3 regions of the Paludibacterium flexuosum genome follow, and region 1 is predicted to be linked to each of the others. Evidence: predicted binding sites of a transcription regulator. Region 1 holds the regulator's gene; each other region holds the start of a gene.

Region 1 (4,494 bases):
CCTTCAGCTTCCTGCTGATGCTGCCGCTGGTGCTGATGCTGCGTCAGCGCAAGGGGGTGGTGCACAAGGTAGAGATCGTGGCGGATTGATCCGCCGCCGAGCGCCATGAAAAAAAGCGCCCGTGGGCGCTTTTTTTCATGGCGGTATGGCTTACTTCACGTGCGGCGACAGGATGTGCAGCAGTTGGGCCAGAACCTTCGGGCTGGCTGCCACGATATCACCGGATTCGAACCATTCCTGCTCGCCCTTCATGTCGGTGACGATGCCACCGGCCTCCTGGATGATCAGGCTGCCGGCCGCGATATCCCACGGCTTGAGGTTGAACTCCCAGAAACCGTCCACCCGACCGCAGGCCACATTGCACAGGTCGATGGCGGCGGCACCTTCGCGACGTACGCCGGCGGTACGGCCGATCACGTCCTTGAGCATGCCGAGATAGGTGTCGATATAAGACTGATCCACCACCGGGAAGCCGGTGGAGATGACGCATTCATTGAGGTTGGTACGCTTGCCGACGCGGATGCGGCGGTCATTGAGGAAGGCGCCCACGCCACGCGAGGCGGTGAACAGGTCGTTGCGGTTCGGGTCGTAGACCACGCCCTGCTGAATCTGGCCCTTGTGCGCCAGCGCGATGGAAACCGCGTACTGGGTATGGCCGTGGATGAAGTTGGTGGTGCCGTCGATCGGGTCGATGATCCATTCGTATTCGGCTTGTCCCACACCCTTGGCGCCCGATTCTTCCGCCAGGATGGCGTGCTTCGGATAGGCCTCGAGAATGGTTTCAATGATGGTTTGTTCCGCGGCGCGATCGACCTCGGAAACGAAGTCGTTGTGCTTCTTGCGTTCGACACGGATGGTATCGACATTCATGGAAGCGCGTTGAATCACATTGCCTGCGCGGCGTGCGGCCTTGATGGCCACATTGAGCATCGGGTGCATGGACAGCCTCTAAACTGACAGGGACGGCTCGCGCATGGGCGGGCCGCCGACTGGTATCATCTGGGTTAAGGAACAGGAAAGGCGGCGCATGTGAAGGCCGCATTTCAAAATTATGTCCGCTATTTTAATGTGAAACGGTCAATGAATAAACCCGAAGTCCCTGATTTTTTGAGAAACATCCGAATTGTGCTGGCCAGACCGAGTCATCCGGGCAACATCGGCTCGGCGGCACGGGCCATGAAAACCATGGGTTTGTCGCAATTATGGCTGGTGTCACCGAAAGCTTTTCCCAGTGGTGAGGCCGATGCGCTGGCCTCGGGAGCGGTGGATCTGCTGCAGTCGGCGCAAGTGGTCGATACCCTGGCAGAGGCGCTGAATGGGGTGACGGTTGCCGCGGCGCTGACCAGTCGCCGTCGGGAGCTGACCACCCCGCTGGCCGTGCCGCGCGAGCTGACGCCCGAGCTTCTGGGGCGGGCACAGGCCGGCGAGCAGGTGGCCCTGGTGTTCGGTAACGAGACCTTCGGGCTGTCGATCGAAGAGGTCGAGCTGTGCAATCGCCTGGTGACCATTCCGGGCAATCCGGATTATTTTTCCCTCAATCTGGCCATGGCGGTGCAGGTGATGACCTACGAGCTGTTCAGCCACGTGGGTGTCGGCGTCGATTATCTCAAGCCGAGCGGCCTGGCCGCGACCGCTGACGAGGTGGAAGGCATGTGCGCCCATCTGGATCAGACCATGGCACATATCGGCTACTACGAGCGCCGCAATGGCGAACGGCTGATGCGCCGCATGCGCACCCTGTTCCATCGGGCCGGCGTTCTGCGCGAAGAGGTCGACATCCTGCGCGGCTTCTTCAAGCAGGTGATGCGTGCGGCTGACGGGCATGTTCCTCCCGACAAGTCCTGAGCTGCCCTGGCGCCAGCCTGCGGTGCGTGATCTGGCCTGTCTGCTGACCGGCCGCGCACCCTGGCTCACGCCAGACGACCTGCCCGATGCGCTGCTGCTGGGGGCCGACGGGATGAGGCGCCTGGCGATGCTGGACAACGATCCGGCGCCACTGCGCCGCTGGCTGGCGGCTCGTCCCGTCAGGCGGCTTGGCCACTATGCCGAGCAACTGCTGGCTTTCTGGTTTGACCATTCCCCCCATATCGAGCTGGTTGCGCACAATCTGGTGCTGCGCGACAAAGGGCTGACGCTGGGTGAGTTCGACTTCCTGCTGCGTATTGATGGCCAGCCCTGGCATCTGGAAACCTGCAGCAAATTCTATCTGCAGTGCGGAAAGGGGGCGTCAGGCCTGGTGGGCCCCAGTCTGCGCGATGCCTGGCTGCTGAAACAGGACAAGCTGGCTCAGCAATTGAGGCTGAGTCGCCATGCGCTGGCCCGACAAGTCCTGCCGCCGGGGTTTGAGGCACCGCGCACCGGGGCACTGGTGCGTGGCTGCTTTTTTTACCGTCAGGCGCCTGACGAGGCGGCATTCGCGCCGGCAACCCAATGGCAAGGCTGGATGGCTGACTGCGAACAGCCCTGGCCCTGTCGCGACGCCTCCAGTCGCTGGCTGTGGCTGCCGCGCATGCGCTGGCTGTCGCCGGCGCTGGCCGCCAGCGGCGAGGTGGGGTCGGCACAGGCCCTGCGTGTGCAGATGACACAAGCCGAGGCGCCTCAAATGGTGGCGGAAATGGTGGCAGAGGAGGGGGGATGGCGCGAATTGCGGCGCGGCTTTGTTCTGCCGTCGCGCTGGCCGGATGCCGGGCGGCTGGTGCAGCTGCAGCAGCAAATGCCAACGGGCGCCTGCTGAGCGGCGCCCGTTGTCGGGACTGGCAAGTTACTCCGCGTTGTTGGAGTGGATGCAGCCGGCGATCAGTTGCTTGAGTTCTTCCGGTTTCACCAGCTGAATGTGCTTGTGATCGACGCTGATCCAGCCCTGTTGCTGGAACTTCGACAGCGTGCGGCTGACGGTTTCCAGTTTCAGGCCGAGGAAGCTGCCGATTTCCTCGCGGCTCATGCGCAGGATGAAGTCATTGGCGGCGAAGCCACGGATGGCCAGACGCTGGGACAGGTTGAGCAGGAACGCGGCCAGACGCTCTTCTGCCTTCATGTTGCCAAGAAGCAACATGACGTTCTGATCGCGGACAATCTCGCGGCTCATCAGGCGGAAGAAATGGTGCTGCAGGCTGGGGATGTCGCGACCAAGGCTCTCGATTCGATTGAACGGCAGTTCGCAGACTTCGCTGTCTTCCAGGGCGATGGCATCGCAGCCATGGATGTTGGAAGACACGCCATCCAGCCCCATCAGCTCGCCGGACATCAGGAAGCCCGTGACCTGCTCGCGGCCATCCTGGCTGGAGACGCAGGTCTTGAAGAAGCCGGTGCGCACGGCGAACAGCGACTTGAAGCCCTCGCCGCTGCGGAACAGATACTCGCCCCGTTTGATGCGACGGCTCTGGCGGATGACGGCATCAAGCTGCGTCATCTCTTCGCGATTCAGTCCGACGGGCAGGCAGAGTTCGCGCAAGCTGCAGTTGGAGCAGGAGAGCTTGAGCGCATGCAATTGGATGGTGGTCTGGTCAGTCATGCCGTTTTTTGAGCAACCTTTAATTGAACCTTGACTCTTGTCAAAGCGGAATTCAAATGTTTTCCGCAAATTTACCAGCCCACCACCGGTTTTTCCATCAAATACCGACATGACCACCATCCATTCGTTTTCTCCGGAGCATTTCGAGTTCGATCGACAACTGATCGAACGGCTGGAAGGCTCCGGCCCGAGATACACCTCATACCCGACTGCAGACCGCTTTCATGCGGATTTCGGCGAGGCCGATTATCGTCATTGGCTCAAACAGCGTCGCATCGGGGCGAATAGTAAAGCTGTATCATTATATGCTCATTTACCATTTTGCAATACTGTTTGCTATTACTGTGCCTGTAACAAGATCATCACCAAGGACAAGAGCAAGGCAGATATCTACCTCGACTACCTGGAAAAAGAGGTAGAAATGGTGGCAAATGCCGTCGGTGAGCGAGAAAAAGTCATTCAGTTGCATTTTGGTGGCGGTACGCCGACCTTCTTGTCGGATGCGCAACTCGAACGACTGATGAATATCCTGCGCGGGCATTTCGACTTTTTGCCGGAAGGTGAATATTCCATCGAGATTGATCCGCGCAAGGTGGGGCGCGAGACGATCTTCAAACTGGCGTCATTCGGTTTCAACCGCATCAGTGTCGGGGTGCAGGATCTGGAACCGCGCGTGCAGGAGGCCGTCAACCGGGTGCAGAGCCTGGACGAGACACTGGAAGTGATTCAGGCGGCGCGCGAGGCAGGTTTCAAATCGGTCAGTATCGACCTGATCTACGGGCTGCCGTTTCAGACGCAAAGCTCCGTGGCGCGGACCATTGAGCAGGTCATCGCCATCAGTCCGGACCGCATTGCGCTATACAATTACGCCCACTTGCCAACGCTGTTCATGCCGCAACGGCGTATCGACGAAGCCGACCTGCCGTCGTCTTCAGTGAAATTGGATATTTTACAACACTCGGTGCGTCAACTGACCGAGGCGG
Region 2 (4,494 bases), 1.4 Mb from region 1:
AGGATGGCACCGACACTCAGCGTGAGCACCATCTGCATGGCCCCGGCATGGAAACGGGAGGGCAGATCAAAATGGCGCAGCAGGGCAATGGTACTGAGCACTTCCAGTATGGACATCACGGCCGCCGGCAGTCCGCTGCCCAGTCCGCCTATCCATTGGCAACCAGCCAGCCCCAGCAGCAGCACGGGCAGGCTGCGCCGCCAGGGCAGGCGGCACAACATGCCGGCCAGCCAGGCATTGGCCGGCCACCAGGCCAGCGCGGCCAGGGCATGCCGGTCCAGCCAGACGGCCAGCAGCGCCAGCAACCAGCAGCCCGCCAGCGTGCGCAGTTCAAGTCGTCCGGGCATGGAGACCTTCCTCAAACCTGGCGGTGCGGCACCACACGATCAGCTCGCCACACTGCTGCATAACCCACAGGCCAGCACACTGCCAATGCATGCCCCCTCCCGAATTCTGGAACCGCCCATGAAGATGGTCGCTGCCTGCGATCTAGTCCAGACAACCTTTATTCCAAAAATATAGGAAGAAAAACAAAATAATTACAGGTGCATCAAGCATTTAGCACGGCCAGACACCGCAACTCAGTGCCACCAGGCTTTGAAGCGCGCCCAGGGGCCACGCTGATAGAAGGGAACAACGGATTGATGAAAGTAGTCGGCCAGGCCTCCCTCATTGGCATGAATCTGCAGCAGGTCGGCCACTTCGCCGGCGGGCAGCAGGTCAGCCAGCACATTGCCGGCTTCGCGCAAGACCTGCTCGATATCGCCCTCGCCCTCCAGGCCGATCACCAGGTGCGGCTGCTCGCTCTGACTGGTGTCGTGCATCAGCGCCAGATAGGCGCGCTGCACAGGCGGATGCTTGAGCAACAGGGTAGACAGCGCCTGCTTGAGATCCTGCGGGTCATGCAGAGGCTGTCCCAGCAATACGCTCGTTTGCTCGCGGATTTCGCGCTGCTCCGGCGCATGGGTCAGACCGCTGGCCAGCAGCTCGCGGATTTCTGCGGCCTCGAATGACTTGCCGCAGTCCGAGCCGGGATTGAGATCCAGTGCGCTGCCCAGTGTCAGCTCGAACAGCGAGCGGGCCGGCAGCGCCAGGTAGCGGCTCTCTTGCTCGATGGCCTGCTGCAGCAAGCCGAGCGAGGTGAAGAAGGGAATGGTACTGACCCCGTCCGGACGCTGCCAATGCTGGATATGCAGCTGGCTGCCGGCCTGTATGGTCGTTTCGCCCGGCCCCAGATCGGTATGGCCGATGATGAACACTTCGGCCTGCAGCAGCGCCGCGAAAAACGCCGGCCGATGCGCCGGATCGGCGGCAGCCTGGCGCAGCAAAGCTTCCAGTGGACTTTCGCGAATCACCTCCATCAGTCGCCATCCTCTCCCGCAAACTCACCCAGGCCGGCCGGATTGAGTACCAGAATCTCTCTGCCGTTCACCTGGATCAGCTGCGCCGTCATTAACCGCTGCAACATGCGCGAGAAGGTTTCCGGCGTCAGGTTGAGGCGCGAGGCAATCAGGTTTTTATTCAGCGGCAGGGTAAACGCCTGTGACGGCTCGCCGGCCTCGCGCCAGCTCTGCAGCAGATAGCCGCTGACACGCTGCAAGGTGCTTTCGGTCGAGTAGCGCTCGACATCACGCACCAGGCCGTGCAGTCGCATCGACATGCCGGCCAGCAGGCGCCGGGCGAAATCAGCATCCGCCGACAAGGCCTGCAGAATGCCATCCGCATCAATTTTCAGCAGCAAGGCATCATCCAGACATTGCGCCAGCACCGGCATCGGGTAGCCAAGAAACATCACCGCCTCGGCAAAACTCTGCCCGGGCTGGATCACCTCCACGACCTTCTCGCTGCCCTGAGCAGAGAACAGCGACAGCTTGACGCGACCGAAGACCACCACATACATGCCATCGCAGGGATCCCCCTTCTGAAACAGCACCTGCCCCTTGTCGGCGCGCACTTCCTGCGCATGCGGCAGCAAGGCGCTCAGTTGCTCGGGCGAGAGCGCCTGGAACAGGGGTTGGTGACGCAACAGGGCAGCAATATCGACGTGGGGCATGGGATCTTGAAATCCTTGATTCAAATCATTCTGGCTAATAAGGGCGTGCCGACATACTGCCACGCAATGTCTGATGCTTCACTCATTTTTGATTTCCGGAAGGCGATGCCATGAATGCCATAGAAAGACTGATCGACCAACACCGTACCTGTGATGCCCATCTGGTGGACTGCGAGTCTGCCGTGCGCGCCGGCCAGTGGCAGCCGGCCCTGAGCCATTGGCAGGCTTTCGAAACTGCCATGCTGGCGCACTTCACACTGGAGGAGACACAGCTGTTTCCGGCTTTTGAAGACGCGACCGGTATGCGCATGGGGCCGACCGTGGTAATGCGCAGCGAGCATGAGGAAATGCGCGCGTTGTTGACCGATGTGCAGGCGGCGCTCAGCCAGCAGGATGCCGCCGCCTTTCTCGGCCATGGCGAGACGCTGCTGATCCTGATGCAGCAACATAATATGAAAGAAGAAAACGTTCTCTATCCGATGTGCGGCCAGCATGTAGCCGGGCTGGAGTCGATGGTGGCCGAGCCATGAACGCCCGCGACTTGCGTCATCTGGTACCGCCACAACCGATGGAGATCATTCTGGAAGACATTGAGTCACTGCAGGCAGGCCAGGCGCTGGCGTATATCCTGCCGCACCACCCGGTGCCACTGTTCCCGCTGCTGAACCAGGCCGGAGTACAGCATCAGTGCAGTCTGACCGAGGATGGCGGGGTGCTGATCACCCTGACCCGGACATGATCGGCAGCACACTGGACTACGACAAAGCGCCACCGCTTTGGCTGCCGACAGGTTTTTTCCTGGCGGCCATTGGCTGGCTGCTGGTGCTGGCGCTCAGCCTCGCCGCCGCCAGTCCGCTGGCGGCGGATCGCTATCAGCCGCTGGTCGTCGCCCTGACCCACATGCTGGCACTGGGCGTGCTGGGCAACATCATGCTGGGCGCCTTGCTGCAATTGCTGGCCGTGCTGGCCGGCGTGGCGCTGACGCGACCGATACGCCTGCTGTGGACAGTGTGGCTACCCTGGCAGGCCGGCGTCGCGCTGCTGTGCCTGGGCTTCGCCCGGGGCTTCAGCCCGGACGAACTGCTGGCCGGAGTGATAGGGCTGGCACTGGCGCTGGCGGTGTTTCTGACACACGGCATCGTCGGACTGCATCGTTCTCCGGCGCGCGATGGCGGCAGCCGCGGCATGTTGCGCGCCATGACGGCACTGATGGTCACCGCCCTCCTCGGACTGGCGATGGTGGCCACCCTGCGCGGCAGCGCGGCACTCCCCTTGTTGCCCCTGCTGCACAGTCATGTGCTGTGGGGCGGGATCGGCTGGCTGCTCGGCCTCTTGATCGCGATCAGTCAGACCGTGTTGCCGATGTTCCTGATCACACCGGCTTATCCGCGCCCGGTGCGCTGGCTGAGTGCGGCCCTGCTGCCACTCTTGCTGCTGGCCACACTGTGGCGTCTGCTGGCTCCCGCCATGCCAGATCCCTCTGCGCTGGCACTGTGGCTGGCCGTCATGCTCTATGGCGCCCTCACCCTGCGCCTGCTGCAGCAGGCGCGGCGCCCGCAGGACCCGGCACGACGCAGCTGGCAGCGGGCCGTCTGGTGTCTGCCCGCATCGGCACTGCTGGCCCTCGTCGCCTGGTGGTCCCCAGCTGCTTGCTGGCCGCTGCTGGCGGGGTGGCTGTGGCTGGGCGGGCTCGGCTTCGGCGTCATGCTGGCCATGCTGGGCAAGATCGTGCCTTTCCTGTGCTGGCTGCACCTGAAGGCCCTGCAACCGCCGCGCGGTGCCCTGCCCTCCACGCACGGCTTCCTGAGCGAGCAGGTACAGCAACGACTGGGCTGGCTGCATGCGCTGTGGCTGGCAGGCGGGATCGGCTGGTGCCTGTCCCCCGCACTCTGGCAAGGTGTGTTTGCGGCATCCAGTACCCTGCTGGCAGGCAGTCTGGCCTGGCTGGCCTGGCGCATCACCCGGCAATACCGCGCGCTGCGCCGGCAGTTTCTGGCCGACGCGCCGCACCCAGCTAGCCACTATTAGCCACCACATGCATAATTAGCCATCACATAGCTAAAGGTGGCTGACATGCCGGATGATGCCCTGCACTACCCGCGTCAGAAACTGGCCGAATCGGTGTTGATGATGCTCGACAGCGGCCTGTCTTCTGCCCTGACGCTGTTTGCGCCGCGCCGCATGGGCAAGACCGAATTCCTGCTCAAGGATCTGTTGCCGCTGGCGGAACAGCATGGCTGGCGCGTCGGCTATCACAGTTTCATGGAGGATGACGGCCATGGCGGGGCTCACCACTTTCCGGCCATGCTGGCCGCCTTTGCCGACGAGGAACACTGGCTGGCGCGGACGCTGGACAAGATCGGCAGTCATCTGCTGATCCGTGGCCAGTGGGGGCCGGCCAGCATTGAAAACCGTCCGCCATCCCCGACGGCACCGCTGCC
Region 3 (4,494 bases), 170 kb from region 1:
TGATCGCCGAATGGCAGCCGCAATCGCTGGTGGTCGGGCTGCCGACTCACGCCGACGGCACCGAACACGACATGACAAGACTGGCTCGCCGCTTCGCCAACCGGCTCAAGGGGCGCTTTGCCCTGCCGGTATGGCTGGTGGACGAGCGTCACACCTCGCTGCTGGCCGAATCGCTGCTGCGAGAGGCCGGCCTGCGCGGCCGCAAGCAAAAACCCGTGCTGGACCAGGTCGCGGCGCAAGCCATCCTGCAAACCTGGTTCGAGCAGCCGGGCGAGCAGGTCTGAGCCCGGCCGGGTTTACTCGGCCGCCGACTTGCCCTGTCTTTCCTTCTCGCGCGCGGCCTTGTCCGCCAGGCGCTGCGCTTCGCGCTCCCGCGCCACTTTGAGCCAGACCACCCACTCTTCCGGGCGCTCCAGGGTAATACGGCCGGTCGAACCAGCCCGGAAATCGGTCAACACCACCTCGGCAGCCTTCTGGATATTGACCCGTCCGCCGCCCAGCATGGCCCCGCGCTTGCGCCCGATGGCCTCAAGCACATCCACGTCCTGCAGCCCTTCCAGACTGTCGAGCTTGTAGCGCTGGCAAAGGGCATCCGGGTAACGGCGCATCAGATAGCCCAACAGAACCAGGCTGACCTCTTCCTCGTCCATGGCATTGCGACCGATGGCACCGCTGGCGGCCAGGTTGTAGCCCCCCTCCTCGACCAGGATTTTCGGCCACAGCATCCCCGGGGTGTCGAACAGCTCGAAGTCATCGGCCAGCAGGATACGCTGCTGTGACTTGGTGATGCCCGGCTCATTGCCGGTCTTGGCGACACGGCGCCCGGTCATGGTGTTGATCAGCGTGGATTTACCCACGTTCGGGATGCCGCAGATCAGCACCCGCAGCGGCTTGTCCAGCCCGCCGCGATGAGGGACCAGATCACGACAGGCGGTAATCAGTTTCTGCGTCGGCGCGCGGTCACCGGCATCCAGGGCCAGGGCGCGGGTATTGGGCTGACCGTTGTAATGATCCAGCCACAGCCTGGTCACCTGAGGGTCGGCCAGATCCTGCTTGTTGAGGATCTTCAGTGCCCGCTTGTTGCGCGTCAGCTGCGCCAGCATCGGATTGGCACTGGATGCCGGCAGACGGGCATCGAGCAGCTCGATGACCACATCGATATCCTGTACGCGCTCGGCAATTGCCTTGCGCGCCTTGTTCATGTGGCCGGGAAACCATTGAATTGCCATGCTTAACGCTTTCTTAGAGGATCCAAAAGAGACATCAGCCCGTTATGCTGGAGCTCAAACACCAGCTGCAACAGACGACCGATCTCTCCCGGCGGAAATCCCTCACGTGAAAACCAGGACAGATAATGAAGCGGCAAATCGGCAATCAGCCGTCCTTTGTACTTGCCGTAAGGCATCTGGCGCGTGACCAGCAGCATCAGGTCATCGTTTTGCATCGTGAAATATCTCGGCAGGGATGCGCATTGTGCCAAAAACGGCACAACTAAGCCATGAAAACGCTTTGTTTACAGCAATTTGTTGGATTGTCGGTGACATCTCCAGTCCTGGCCATGCTTTTGACATGGCTCAAGGGGATGTCGTTTGACTGACGACAAGGGCGGGTCAAAACCGGTAGCATCGGCGCCAGTCACAATCATGGCCCCGGACATCCCTCCCGGCAGGCTTGCATATTGTTGGCCATCCGGGTTTTCCCGGATTTGACGGCTCGCGCAGAGCGCTGGGGGCATTCCGCAAGGGTGCCCCGTTTTTATGGCCTAGGCCGCCAGGCCCCCAGCAACAGGGCAAAACGCTTCTGACAACGCTGGCGCAAGGCTCGCGCCTGAGGCGAGCCGGCAGCTGACGCCACCACCCCCTCCCCCTCGTCAACGGACAAGGGACTCCAGCCATGCAGCACCATCGGCGCCGTCGGCAACTGGGGAGACGTATTCAAGACCGGCAGCAGGCCCGTTGCCACGGGCAAACCATGGGCAGCGAGCCGGCGCAACCTGAGATTGGCCTCGTCGAACATGGCCATCTGGGCCAGCGTGATCTCGACATGCGACAACCCCAGCAAAAACGCCCGGGCGCACAGCCAGTCGGCCTCATCGGCAAAATGCGTCGGGGAGCGTGCGGCATGGCGATCGGCCCGCCGTGCGGCCAGCAGCATGGCCAGCGCACGGATTTCCGGCAGAGAAGACTCCATCACACACTGACCGGCCCCCTGCTGACGCAGCCGCTCGATCTGCGGTGCCAGCTGGGCATAAGGGCGCCAGACCGAAGAGAAAGCCTGTACATCGGTCACCAGCGTGACCGGCCGGAGCATCACCAGATGCCCGGAGTCTGTCTGTTCGGTCGCAACCTGTCGGTCGCCGGTCAATTCTTCCATGATGGGGATCCCCTTGTTCGACCGCTGGCCGGGGAGATCATCTGTATCGTCACTAGGTGAAAAAACAAATGCCGCCCGGTTCGCGGCGGCATTTGTCGTGATCATTCTGCAATAACTTCAGAACAGACAGACCCCTTGGCGCCGCGCGTCAGTGCGGTACCAATACCAATAACGGTTCAGGGAGAATGTCTGTTGGCTCATGGTGAGTATGCTGACCCGCCGTCAGAAGTAAGTCAAGCCTCTTTTCATCACTTCTGACGACAGGTCTTCCGGAATTACATATTCGGATAGTTGGGACCGCCGCCGCCCTCCGGCACGCTCCAGACGATGTTCTGCGTCGGATCCTTGATGTCACAGGTCTTGCAGTGCACACAGTTCTGCGCATTGATCTGCAGCCGCGGACCACTGCCCTCCTGCACGATCTCATAGACCCCGGCCGGACAATAGCGGGTTTCCGGCGCAGCATACTTTGCCAGATTGATGTCAATCGGCACCGAAGGGTCCTTCAGCCGCAAGTGAATCGGCTGATCCTCACTGTGATTGGTACTGGACAGAAAAACCGACGACAGGCGATCGAAGGTCAGCACGCCATCCGGTTTCGGATAGCTGATCGGCTCGACACTGTCGGCGGTCTGCAGACACTCGCTGTCCTTGTGGGTGTGATGCAGCGTCCAGGGCGCCTTGCCGCGGAACAGCCAGGTATCGATGGCCGAATAGATCATGCCGGCCCACAGCCCGTAGCGGAAGGAAGGACGAATATTGCGCACGCGATAGAGCTCGTCATACAGCCAGCTCTGGCGGTAACGCTGTGTATAGCCCTGCACCTCGGCCCCGTCGGTCTCGGGCTGCTGCGACAGCTGCTCGAAGACGCCCTCGGCGGCCAGCATGCCGGACTTCATGGCCGCATGCGAACCCTTGATCTTCGGTACATTGAGGAAGCCGGCGGTATCGCCGATCAGCGCGCCCCCCGGGAAAGTCAGCCTGGGCTGGGACTGAATCCCGCCCTCGTACAGCGCACGTGCCCCGTAAGCAATGCGGCGCCCCCCCTCAAAGACGCCACGGATCGCCGGATGGGTCTTGAAGCGCTGGAATTCTTCGTAGGGAGACAGATAGGGGTTGGCATAATCCAGACCGATGACAAACCCCACCGCCACCAGATTGTCTTCCAGGTGATAGAGGAAGGAGCCGCCATAGGTGCTGTTGTCCAGCGGCCAGCCGATGGTATGGGTAATCATGCCCGGCTGATGCAGTTCGGGCTTGACCTCCCACAGCTCCTTGATGCCGATGCCGTAAGTCTGGACATCGCTGTCGGCATCCAGCTTGAAACGTGCCAGCAAGGTCTTGGTCAGCGAGCCTCGACAGCCCTCGGCAAACAGCGTCTGCTTGGCCCAAAGCTCCATGCCCGGCTGCCAGGCATCCGTCTTCTCGCCATCGCGGCCAATGCCCATGTCGCCGGTCGCCACCCCCTTGACCGAGCCATCGGCGTGGTAGAGCACCTCGGCCGCGGCAAAGCCCGGGTAGATTTCGACGCCCAGTTCTTCGGCCTGAGTCGCCAGCCAGCGACAGAAATTGCCCAGGCTGACGATGTAGTTGCCTTCGTTGTGCATCTGCGGCGGGGTCGGCAGCTGCACCGACTCGGTCTGCGTCAGCAGCAGAAAGCGGTCCTCACGCGCCGGCGTGTTCAGCGGCGCGCCCTTTTCCCGCCAGTCAGGGATCAGCTCATTGAGCGCGCGCGGTTCGATGATGGCACCGGACATGATATGCGCACCGACTTCCGAGCCTTTTTCCAGCACACAGACGCTGATTTCCCGACCCGCCTCGGCGGCCAGTTGCTTGAGACGAATCGCGGCGGCCAGCCCGGACGGACCGGCGCCGACAATCACCACGTCATACTGCATCGATTCGCGTTCCACCGTTTCTCCTTTGCGCTTTGCGCTCTAATACACGCAATAATGCAATGAACCCACCACGTTCGTCAAAAATCAAACAAACGTTTAAATGGAGCCTTTGCCTCTGAGTTGTGCGATGGAAACAGCGTCATAACCCAGTTCGCTCAAAATGGCATCGGTATGTTCCCCCAACTTCGGCGGAACGCGGGTATAGCTGACGGGCGTGCCCGAG

What was found. The regulator FNR, encoded in region 1, switches genes on or off when oxygen is low (the NO sensors DNR and NnrR bind a similar motif). The targets are predictions, from matches to a motif close to TTGATNNNNATCAA.
Region 2: AACH39_RS14805 (hemerythrin domain-containing protein) is a predicted target of FNR. The motif match lies at 2,069-2,082, and genes of this name have one in related genera.
Region 3: AACH39_RS08850 (DUF3820 family protein) is a predicted target of FNR. The motif match lies at 1,565-1,578, and genes of this name have one in related genera.

Annotation. Positions count from the first base shown of each region.
Region 1 is NZ_AP029060.1:1,699,345-1,703,838, reverse strand. It holds gene AACH39_RS08050 (DHA2 family efflux MFS transporter permease subunit) at 1-89, shown strand, start outside; gene AACH39_RS08045 (inositol monophosphatase family protein) at 151-939, opposite strand; gene AACH39_RS08040 (RNA methyltransferase) at 1,081-1,845, shown strand; gene AACH39_RS08035 (DUF1853 family protein) at 1,823-2,734, shown strand; gene fnr (fumarate/nitrate reduction transcriptional regulator Fnr) at 2,762-3,511, opposite strand; gene hemN (oxygen-independent coproporphyrinogen III oxidase) at 3,621-4,494, shown strand, end outside.
Region 2 is NZ_AP029060.1:3,101,236-3,105,729, reverse strand. It holds gene AACH39_RS14820 (PAS domain S-box protein) at 1-347, opposite strand, end outside; gene AACH39_RS14815 (enhanced serine sensitivity protein SseB C-terminal domain-containing protein) at 582-1,361, opposite strand; gene AACH39_RS14810 (Crp/Fnr family transcriptional regulator) at 1,361-2,053, opposite strand; gene AACH39_RS14805 (hemerythrin domain-containing protein) at 2,164-2,583, shown strand; gene AACH39_RS14800 (DUF2249 domain-containing protein) at 2,580-2,792, shown strand; gene AACH39_RS14795 (hypothetical protein) at 2,789-4,081, shown strand; gene AACH39_RS14790 (ATP-binding protein) at 4,127-4,494, shown strand, end outside.
Region 3 is NZ_AP029060.1:1,870,430-1,874,923, forward strand. It holds gene ruvX (Holliday junction resolvase RuvX) at 1-284, shown strand, start outside; gene ylqF (ribosome biogenesis GTPase YlqF) at 297-1,229, opposite strand; gene AACH39_RS08850 (DUF3820 family protein) at 1,232-1,444, opposite strand; gene AACH39_RS08855 (hypothetical protein) at 1,756-2,373, opposite strand; gene AACH39_RS08860 (electron transfer flavoprotein-ubiquinone oxidoreductase) at 2,649-4,271, opposite strand; gene AACH39_RS08865 (CaiB/BaiF CoA-transferase family protein) at 4,368-4,494, opposite strand, start outside.